Regions from separate parts of the Paraburkholderia sp. JHI2823 genome, predicted to be linked through region 2. Evidence: predicted binding sites of a transcription regulator. Region 2 holds the regulator's gene; the other holds the start of a gene.
The links. The regulator LexA, encoded in region 2, represses DNA repair genes until DNA is damaged. The targets are predictions, from matches to a motif close to ACTGTATNNNNATACAGT.
Positions count from the first base shown of each region.

Region 1: the regulator LexA is predicted to act here: its motif matches at 1,892-1,909, upstream of VSR34_RS09300 (ATP-dependent helicase).

Region 1 covers NZ_JAYMRY010000006.1:66,035-70,488, forward strand. The annotation lists gene VSR34_RS09300 (ATP-dependent helicase) at 1-1,798, opposite strand, end outside; gene VSR34_RS09305 (RNA-binding S4 domain-containing protein) at 2,126-2,347, shown strand; gene VSR34_RS09310 (MATE family efflux transporter) at 2,517-3,926, shown strand; gene VSR34_RS09315 (phospholipase D family protein) at 4,318-4,454, shown strand, end outside.
Region 2 covers NZ_JAYMRY010000001.1:191,399-195,852, forward strand. The annotation lists gene cysT (sulfate ABC transporter permease subunit CysT) at 1-513, opposite strand, end outside; gene VSR34_RS00825 (sulfate ABC transporter substrate-binding protein) at 636-1,682, opposite strand; gene lexA (transcriptional repressor LexA) at 1,957-2,607, shown strand; gene VSR34_RS00835 (hypothetical protein) at 2,672-3,049, shown strand; gene VSR34_RS00840 (DUF2939 domain-containing protein) at 3,156-3,857, shown strand; gene VSR34_RS00845 (universal stress protein) at 3,921-4,388, opposite strand.

The DNA of each region.
Region 1 (4,454 bases), on a different contig from region 2:
TGAGCACGAACACGTTGCGCCACTCCTGCCCTTTCGCGGAGTGGATCGTCGAGAGGATCAGATAGTCCTCGTCGAGCAACGGGTCGGCGGATTCGGCGCTCGTGGCGTCGGGCGGATCGAGCGTGAGTTCGGTGAGAAAGCGCTCGCGCGAGGCATAAGTGCTCGCAATGCTCTCCATCTGCAGCAGATCGGCGTGGCGCACCTGGGCGTCTTCGTGATTGCGCTCCAGATGCGGCTCGTACCAGCGCCGCACGCGCTCGAACTCGGCGGGCCACGGCGTCGAGCGCATGCAAAGGCTGTCGATCAGCGCGGCGAACGCGGGCCAGTCCTCGGCCGCGCGCGGGGGCGGCGCGAAGGCGGCGAGCGCCTCGGCGGCGCGATATGCGCCCGTGCAGGCGGCCACCTGGTCGAGCAGGCGCGCCGCGTTGGCGGGCCCGACGCCGGGCAGCAACTGTGTCACGCGAAAGCCCGCCACGCGGTCGAGCGGATTCTCGGCCCAGCGCAACACCGCCAGCACGTCCTTCACATGGGCGGCATCGAGAAAGCGCAGCCCGCCGAACTTCACGAACGGAATGTTGCGCCGCGCGAGCTCGATTTCCAGCGTCGCGCTGTGATGCGCGGCGCGAAACAGCACCGCCTGCTGCTTGAGCTTCATCCCCGCCTCGCGCGCTTCGAGAATCTGCTCGACGACGTAGCGCGCCTGGGTGGCCTCGTCGGCGACCGTGACGAGGCGCGGGCGCTGCTGCGAGGCGCGGTCGGTCCACAGGTTCTTCGTGAAGCGCTCGGCGGCGGCATCGATCACGGCGTTCGAGGCCGCGAGGATCGGCTCCGTCGAGCGATAGTTGCGCTCTAGCGTGACCTGGCGCGCGGGCGGATCGAACTGTGCCGGGAAGTCGAGGATGTTGCGCACGGTCGCGCCGCGAAACGAGTAGATCGCCTGAGCATCGTCGCCGACCACGGTGAGGCCCCGGCCATCGGGCTTGAGCGCAAGGAGAATCGAGGCCTGCAGGCGATTGGTGTCCTGGTATTCGTCGACGAGGATATGGTCGAAGCGGCCGGCCAGATCGGCGGCGATGGCCGGCTCGGCGGCCATGTGCGCCCAGTAGAGCAGCAAGTCGTCGTAGTCGAGGACATTCTGCTTCTGCTTGGCGCCCACGTAGGCGGCGAACAGCGCGCGCAGCTGCGGCTCCCATTCGAGGCACCACGAAAACGAGCGATTGAGCACGTTGGCGAGCGAGTCGCCCGTGTTGACCGCGCGCGAGTAGATCGCAAGACACGTCGATTTCGACGGAAAGCGCTTTTCCTTCGCCGAGAAACCCAGCTCGTGGCGCACGAGGTTCATGAGATCGGCGGAATCCTCGCGATCGTTGATCGTGAACGCCGGCGAGAGGCCGATGTGATCCGCGTATTCGCGCAACAGGCGCGCTCCCACGCCGTGAAACGTGCCTGCCCAGGTGAGGCCCTGCGCGAGCGCGGCGGCCGCGCCCGGCGCACCGGCGGCAATGCGCGCCACGCGCCGCGTCATCTCCTGCGCGGCGCGGCGCGAGAACGTGAGGAGCAGGATGCGGTGCGGGTCGGCCCCGTTGACGATCAGATGCGCGACGCGGTGAGCCAGCGTATTCGTCTTGCCCGAGCCCGCGCCCGCGATCACGAGCAGCGGCCCCGGCAACGCCGAGCCCGGCGCATAGCCCGCTTCGCCGCCGTGCTCGACGGCCTCGCGCTGCGCTTCGTTGAGCTTTGCGAGCCATGCGGAAACGGCGTTGGCCGCATCGGCGCCCGATTGGACAACATCGTCCAGGGCGACGGAGACTGAGGAGGGATCGGCAACGGAAACAGTGGACACGGCGGACGCAGGGAGATGAACGTGGCGAATCGAAGGGGAGCGACGCATACTGTATATCCATACACCTCGGATCGGCAAGCGCCTGATTCTGCAGCGATCTGGCGGGATTTAGGGACAGCGCGGCAGCGCCTGCTGCCCCCGACGCCGCCGCGCCAGGCTACCCGCAGAGCCCAGCGCCCGCGGTCGACGCCGCCACTCCAGCCTCGTATCGCGGGGGCTCGCCATCGCTTATGATGCTCACCGCTTCGCGCGCTTGCCGCGCGCCCGAATTTCCAGACCGCCATGCCCAACATCGATTTCACCCTGACCGGCGACTACGTCGAACTGCACAACCTCCTGAAGATCACAGGTCTCGCCGATAGCGGCGGCTCGGCCAAGCAGATCGTCGCCTCGGGCGCCGTGAAGGTCGACGGCGAAGTCGAGCTGCGCAAGACGTGCAAGATCCGCGCGGGCCAGGCCGTGCTGCTGGGCGATACTCGCATCGCCATCAAGGCGGCTGAGTGAGGCACCTACAGAGGCACCGCGGGAGCCTCGACCGGACTTGCGCCCAGACGCCAGCTATGCACCATATTTGAGCATTCGGATCGACAAGGCCGCTGTCTAGCAATAAGCTTTCACTTTCGACAGACAAACCAGGCCGTGCGGCGCGACCCATTCGCGCCGCTTGCTTTTCATGACTCGAGCCACGCTCTCCCGACGCGCCGTTTCCGCGCCCCCCACGCTGCGCCGCCACGCCGCCGACACCGCCCGCCTCGCCGCGCCCCTCGCGATCGCCCAGCTCTCGCAAATGGCGATGAGCGTCACCGACACGGTGCTGCTCGGCTCGCTCGGCGCCGACGCGCTCGCCGCGGGCGGCCTCGGCGCCAATCTGTTCTTCGTCGTGGTGACGGTGCTGCAAGGCGTGCTGACCTCGGTGAGCGTGAGCGTCGCGCAGGCGCGCGGCGCCGACAACGAAAGCCAGGTGCCGCACATCTACTGGACCGGCTTCGCGCTTTCCCTGCTGCTCTCGCTGCCGGCCTTCGCGCTGCTCTCGTTTGCCGAGCCGATCCTGCGCGCGCTCGGCGAGCCGACGCTGCTCGCCCACCACATCGGCGAATACACGGCCGTGCTGCGCTGGGGCGCGCCCGCGAGCCTGATCGGCGTGGGGCTCATGCGCTCGTTCCTGCCCGCCATCGGCGCGGCGCGACGGCTTCTCTGGGTGTCGGTTGCGTGCGTGTTCATCAACGGCTTTCTCAACTACGGGCTGATCCACGGCATGTGGAGCCTGCCGCGCCTCGGCTTTCTCGGCTCGGCGGTCGCGACGACGATCACGGTGTGGCTCACCGCCTTCGTGCTGATGGCGCTGCTGCACCTGCGGCCGTCGCACCAGCATTTCGTCATTGCGCGCCGGCCCACGGCGCCGCTGATGGGCGAGCTATTCACGATCGGCTGGCCGGTCGCGATCACCTACGCCGTGGAGGCGACGCTCTTTCTCGCCACCGGCCTGCTCGCCGGCCTGCTCGGAGAGACGCCGCTCGCCGCGCACCAGATCGCGCTTAACGTCGCCTCCGTCACCTTCATGGTGCCGCTCGCGATCGGTCAGGCGGCCAACGTGCGCGTGGGTTACTGGGCCGGCGCGGGCGCGCCGCGCGCCGCACGCCATGCGGGTTTCGTCGCGCTGGGGCTAGGCGTGGGTTTCATGTCGCTCTCGGCGCTCGTGATGGTGCTCGCGCCGCACTGGATCGTCGGGCTCTACCTGCATCTCGACGATCCGGCCAACGCCCACACGGTCGGGCTCGCCGCCACGCTGCTCGGCGTCGCGGCCATCTTCCAGATCGTCGACGGCGCGCAAACCGTGGGCTCGGGCTGCCTGCGCGGTCTGAAGGACACGCGCGTGCCCATGCTCGCGGCCACGCTCGGCTACTGGGGCATCGGCTTTCCGCTCGGTTACGCACTCGCGTTCCGCTTCGATCTCGGTGCACTCGGACTCTGGTGGGGCCTTGCGGCGGGGCTCGCCAGCGTCGCCGTGCTCATGACGTGGCGCTTTCATCGCATGAGCCAGCACGTGCTGGCCCCCGCCGCCAATGCGAACCGCGTGGAGTGAAGCGTCCGCTCGGCGGCGCGCCCTGCCGGTTCGATAGTGCGCACGCAGAGCCAGGCCTCGGCGCGATGCCCGGCAAGCGCGAGTTCTTGCCGCTTGCCGCCCTGCCGGGCGTTGCCCCGGTTGGCAAAGCGGCGCGGCGTGCGCGATAAACACAGGCTCGAACTGCCTCCGCCATGCGTCCCCAGCGCGCCTTATCGCTTCGGCCCGAAAATTGCGGTAGCAGCATGTTCGCCTGCGCAAGTCCCGCGAGCGGCTTCCCGTAAATACTTCGTGAAGCCGTGCAATGAAAGCGAACCATAACGCCCCACGCGGCGTGCCGCTTTGGAGGATCCGCTTGCCCGTGCATCCTGCCCCGTCCGAAGCCGTTACCCGACGCTCGGCCTCGCCGCCGATGCTGGCCCGGTTCGCGCTCGCTTGCCTCGCGCTCGTCGCGGGCTGCGCAACACGGCCGCCCGCCACCGACTATCCGCGTGAAACGAGCGCCGCGCTGACTGCGGCCGAAGCGGCAGCCACACCGCTCGGTGCCGC
Region 2 (4,454 bases):
GTCCTCGAGCACCGGTTGCACCGTGCGCACGACGAACGGCAGGCCGATGAAGGTCAGCGCCACGAGCACGCCGAGCGGCGTGAACGCGACTTTGAGCCCGAGCGGTTCCAGGAACTGGCCGATCCAGCCATTGCCCGCATAAACGGCGGCAAGCGAAATGCCGGCCACGGAGGTCGGCAACGCGAACGGCAGGTCGACGAGCGCATCGATCAAACGCTTGAACGGGAACGTATAGCGCACCAGCACCCACGCGAGCAGAAAGCCGAACACCGCGTTGATCAGCGCGGCGCCGAGCGCAGCCGTAAAGGTGAGCCGGTACGACGCGATCACGCGCGGCGACCACACGGCGCGCACGAACTGGCTCCAGTCGAGCGTCGCGGTCTTCAGGAAGGTGGCGGCAAGCGGAATGAGCACCACGAGGCTCAGATACGCCACCGTGATGCCGAGCGTGATGCCGAATCCCGGCAGCGCACTGGGCTTGCGTAATCGAAACGTCGATCGAAACGTCGTCATGCTCATCGTCCAGACATGGGTTGCGCGCGTGTTCCAACGCTGCGCCGAAAAGCGCGCCCGTGGGCGCGCTTCGTTGTTATGCGGTGGGATCGTGATCGAATCCCGACCGGTGCTGCATAGTCTTACTGCGGCTGATAAATCGAGTCGAACACGCCGCCATCGGCGAAATGCGTCTTCTGCGCGTTGGTCCAGCCACCGAACGTGTCGTCGACCGTGTAGAGCTTGAGCTTCGGAAACTTCGCCGTGAGCGCCGCGGGGACCTTGTCCGAACGCGGACGATAGAAGTTCTTCGCGGCGATCTCCTGGCCCTCTTCGCTATAGAGGAACTGCAGGTACGCTTCGGCCTCCTTGCGCGTGCCGCGCTTGTCGACGACCTTGTCCACCACGGCCACCGGCGGCTCCGCGAGAATGCTCACCGAAGGCACCACGATCTCGAACTTGTCCGGGCCGAACTCCTTGAGCGAGAGGAACGCTTCGTTCTCCCATGCGATCAGCACGTCGCCGATGCCGCGCTGCACGAAGCTCGTCGTCGCGCCGCGCGCGCCCGAGTCGAGCACCCCGGCGTTCTTGTAGAGCTTCGAAATGAAGTCCTTCGCCTTTTGCTCATTCCCGCCCGGCTGGTGCGACGCGTACGCCCACGCGGCGAGATAGTTCCAGCGCGCGCCGCCCGAGGTCTTGGGATTCGGCGTGACGATCGAGACGCCGGGCTTCACGAGGTCGTCCCAGTCCTTGATGTGCTTCGGATTGCCCTTCCTCACGAGGAACACGATCGTCGACGTGTACGGCGAGGCATTGTCGGGCAGCCGCTTTTGCCAGTCCTTCGCGACGATGCCCTTGTTGGCGAGCGCGTCGATGTCCCAGGCAAGCGCGAGCGTCACGACGTCGGCTTGCAGGCCGTCGAGCACCGAGCGCGCCTGCGCGCCCGAGCCGCCGTGCGACTGCTTGATGGCGAGCGTCTCGCCCGACTTCGCCTTCCATTGCTTGATGAACGCGTCGTTGATGTCCTGGTACAGCTCGCGCGTCGGATCGTAGGACACGTTGAGCAGCGACGTATCCGCATGAGCCGCCGGCGCCATAGCCGCGAGGCCAACGAGCGGTGCAATGCCGATGACCAGTTTTGCCGCCAGCGTCTTCAGCCAACCGGCGTTCCCCGTGTTCCTGGTGCCCATCTATCTGTTCTCCATTTTTGTCCTGCGTAGTGACAACCACTGATGGAGGCCAGTCTAGCGATCCGCTTACATCATTAAAAATAATGTTTCCTCATTCTTTAATACGCAAAAGTGGTAAAGGCGGAGGAAGTCGCTGCCGCAACACGTTTTCGGCTACCGAAGCGCCTCGAAGCGGCGCTATGGCAACGCCCGGTTGTCGAACTTCAAGTAATACTTGAAAAGCGACGGATACTGTATAAAAATACAGTTACCTGTTCAAACATACAGTGGCGCCATGACCAAACTCACCGCACGACAGCAGCAGGTTTTCGATCTCGTTCGCCGGGCAATCGAGCGCACGGGCTTTCCGCCCACGCGCGCGGAAATCGCCGCGGAACTCGGTTTCAGCTCGGCCAACTCTGCGGAGGAGCATCTGCGCGCCCTCGCGCGCAAGGGCGTGATCGAACTGGCTGCAGGCGCCTCGCGCGGCATCCGGCTCGTGCCTGGGCCCGACGACCTGCCGCACCAGTTCACGCTGCCGCATCCGGGCATCATGCAGCTCTCGCTGCCGCTCGTAGGCCGCGTCGCGGCGGGTAGTCCGATCCTCGCGCAGGAGCACATCTCGCAGAACTACATGTGCGACCCTGCGCTCTTCTCGAGCCGTCCCGACTATCTGTTGAAGGTGCGCGGCCTCTCGATGCGCGACGCCGGCATTCTCGACGGCGACCTGCTCGCGGTGCAGAAGAAGGCCGAGGCGAAAGACGGCCAGATCATCGTGGCGCGCCTAGGCGACGACGTGACCGTCAAGCGCCTGAAGCGCCGCCCGAACGGCGTCGAGTTGATCGCCGAGAATCCCGACTACGACAATATTTTTGTCGAGGCCGGCAGCGCGGATTTCGCGCTCGAAGGCATTGCGGTCGGCCTGATCCGGCCTACCGAATTCTAAGCAATCCGCTTGCGCTCATTTGCGCCCCCGTTGCGCCCCGTTTGCGCGATCTCTGGAGAGAGTCATGGAACGCCTTGCCCGCTTGCTGCCCTTCCGTCAATTCGGCCGTCTGCGCCATCTTCGTGGAATCGCGTCATGCGCGCTTCGCGAAGTCCGCGTCCCCGCCGCAGCGCTGAACCGCTCGCTTTTCGAAGAGACGCCAGGCATGGTGGCGGCCAGCACCGCCGATCTCCCGGCGCTGCCCTCGGCACAGCCGGCGTTTGCGCGCGTTTCGCTCAACAGCACGCTCAACACCGAGCAGCCCATGCGCCGGGCGCCGGTGCGCGTCTACCAGGGCCCGTCGCGGCTCATCCTCGTCGGCACGGTGGATGCGGTTTGCCGCGCGATCGACCGCTGCATCGCCGAACAGTCCACCGACCTCCCGGCGGCGCTCGCGAAGTAAGGTCGCGAGCCGGTTTTCCGCTCAAGAGGTCGCGCTCGGGATCACGTGGGGATTCTTTTCGCTGGTTTGCGGTCAACACCACGTTTGAACGATTTACCCTATCCCGATGACGGAATCCCTCACGACTCCACGTAAGACGCACGGCTGGAAAAAAACCGTTGCGATCACGGTTGCGATCGCCATGGTCGTTGCCGCGGTCGGCTACGCCTACGCGTCGCCCTATATCGCGGTGAATCGCATGAAAGCCGCGGCCGACGCGCGCGACGCCGCCACGCTCGACCAGTACGTCGATTACCCTGCGCTGCGCTTGAGCCTCAAGCAGCAGGTTGGCGAGATGCTGCAGCGGCGCATTCATGCGGAACACAGCAGTAACCCGCTGGTGATCCTCGGCGCCGTGATCGGCGCGGCGCTGATTGGCCCGCTCGTGGATGCGTACGCTACGCCTGAGGGCGTCGCCGCGCTGCTCGATGGCATGCCGCCGACGGGCAAGCCCGGCGACCGGCCGCACGCGCCATCGCCAGAGGAATCAGGCGCGCAGGCAGCACAATCGGCACAATCGGCGCAACCGGCGCAATCGGCACCCGCCCCCGCAGCGCCGCCTGCCGCGCCGCCCGCGCCGGCGTCCGGGAATCCCGCGCCCGGGGCACGGCCAGTTACCACGGCTGCCTATCGCGGCCTCAACGAGTTCGCGCTCACATGGGACCGCGGCAGTACGGGCGAGCACTATGCCGCCATCCTGCAGCGTCACGGGCTCTTTGGGTGGAAGCTCTCGGCAGTGGAGCTCAATGAAGGAAACGCCTCGAATTGAGGCGTTTGTGAAACGATGCCGGAACAGGTCCGTTCCAGGGGAACCGGGCGCGCTCCCAGCGCACTACGCGGCGGCTTGCTGCTTGTCCTCGGCAGCCGACGAACACGCCACCAGAATGCTGCACGACACGCGATCGAGCAGCGGCGTGTTGCCCGCCCCCATCCACCAGCGCGAGAGCCCGGTACGGCAGCGATGGCCCACAACCACGAGGTCGACATGCAGTTCGTTGGCCAGATTCGCAATCTCGTCGATCGGATGCCCGAACGCGAAATGCCCCTGCGCGCGCACGCCGCGCTCGGTCAGCCAGTCCACGCCTTCCTGAAGGATTTCTCGCGCCGTTTCCTCGAAGCGGCCGCAGGCCACATCGGTGAGGAGGCCGGCACTCTGCGCGATCGTCGAACGCATGTCGACGACCGACAGCAAATGCGTTTCCGCCTGCAGATCGAGCGCAAGATCAGCGCCGCAACGCAGCGCCTTGCGGCCTTCGCGCGAGCCGTCGTAACAGAGCAGAATTTTTTTGTAGCTCGCCATGATCGCTTCTCCGTGCCCGCATGATTGCCGGCTGTGCGATGCTCATCATGGTGCGCCGCAATTGCG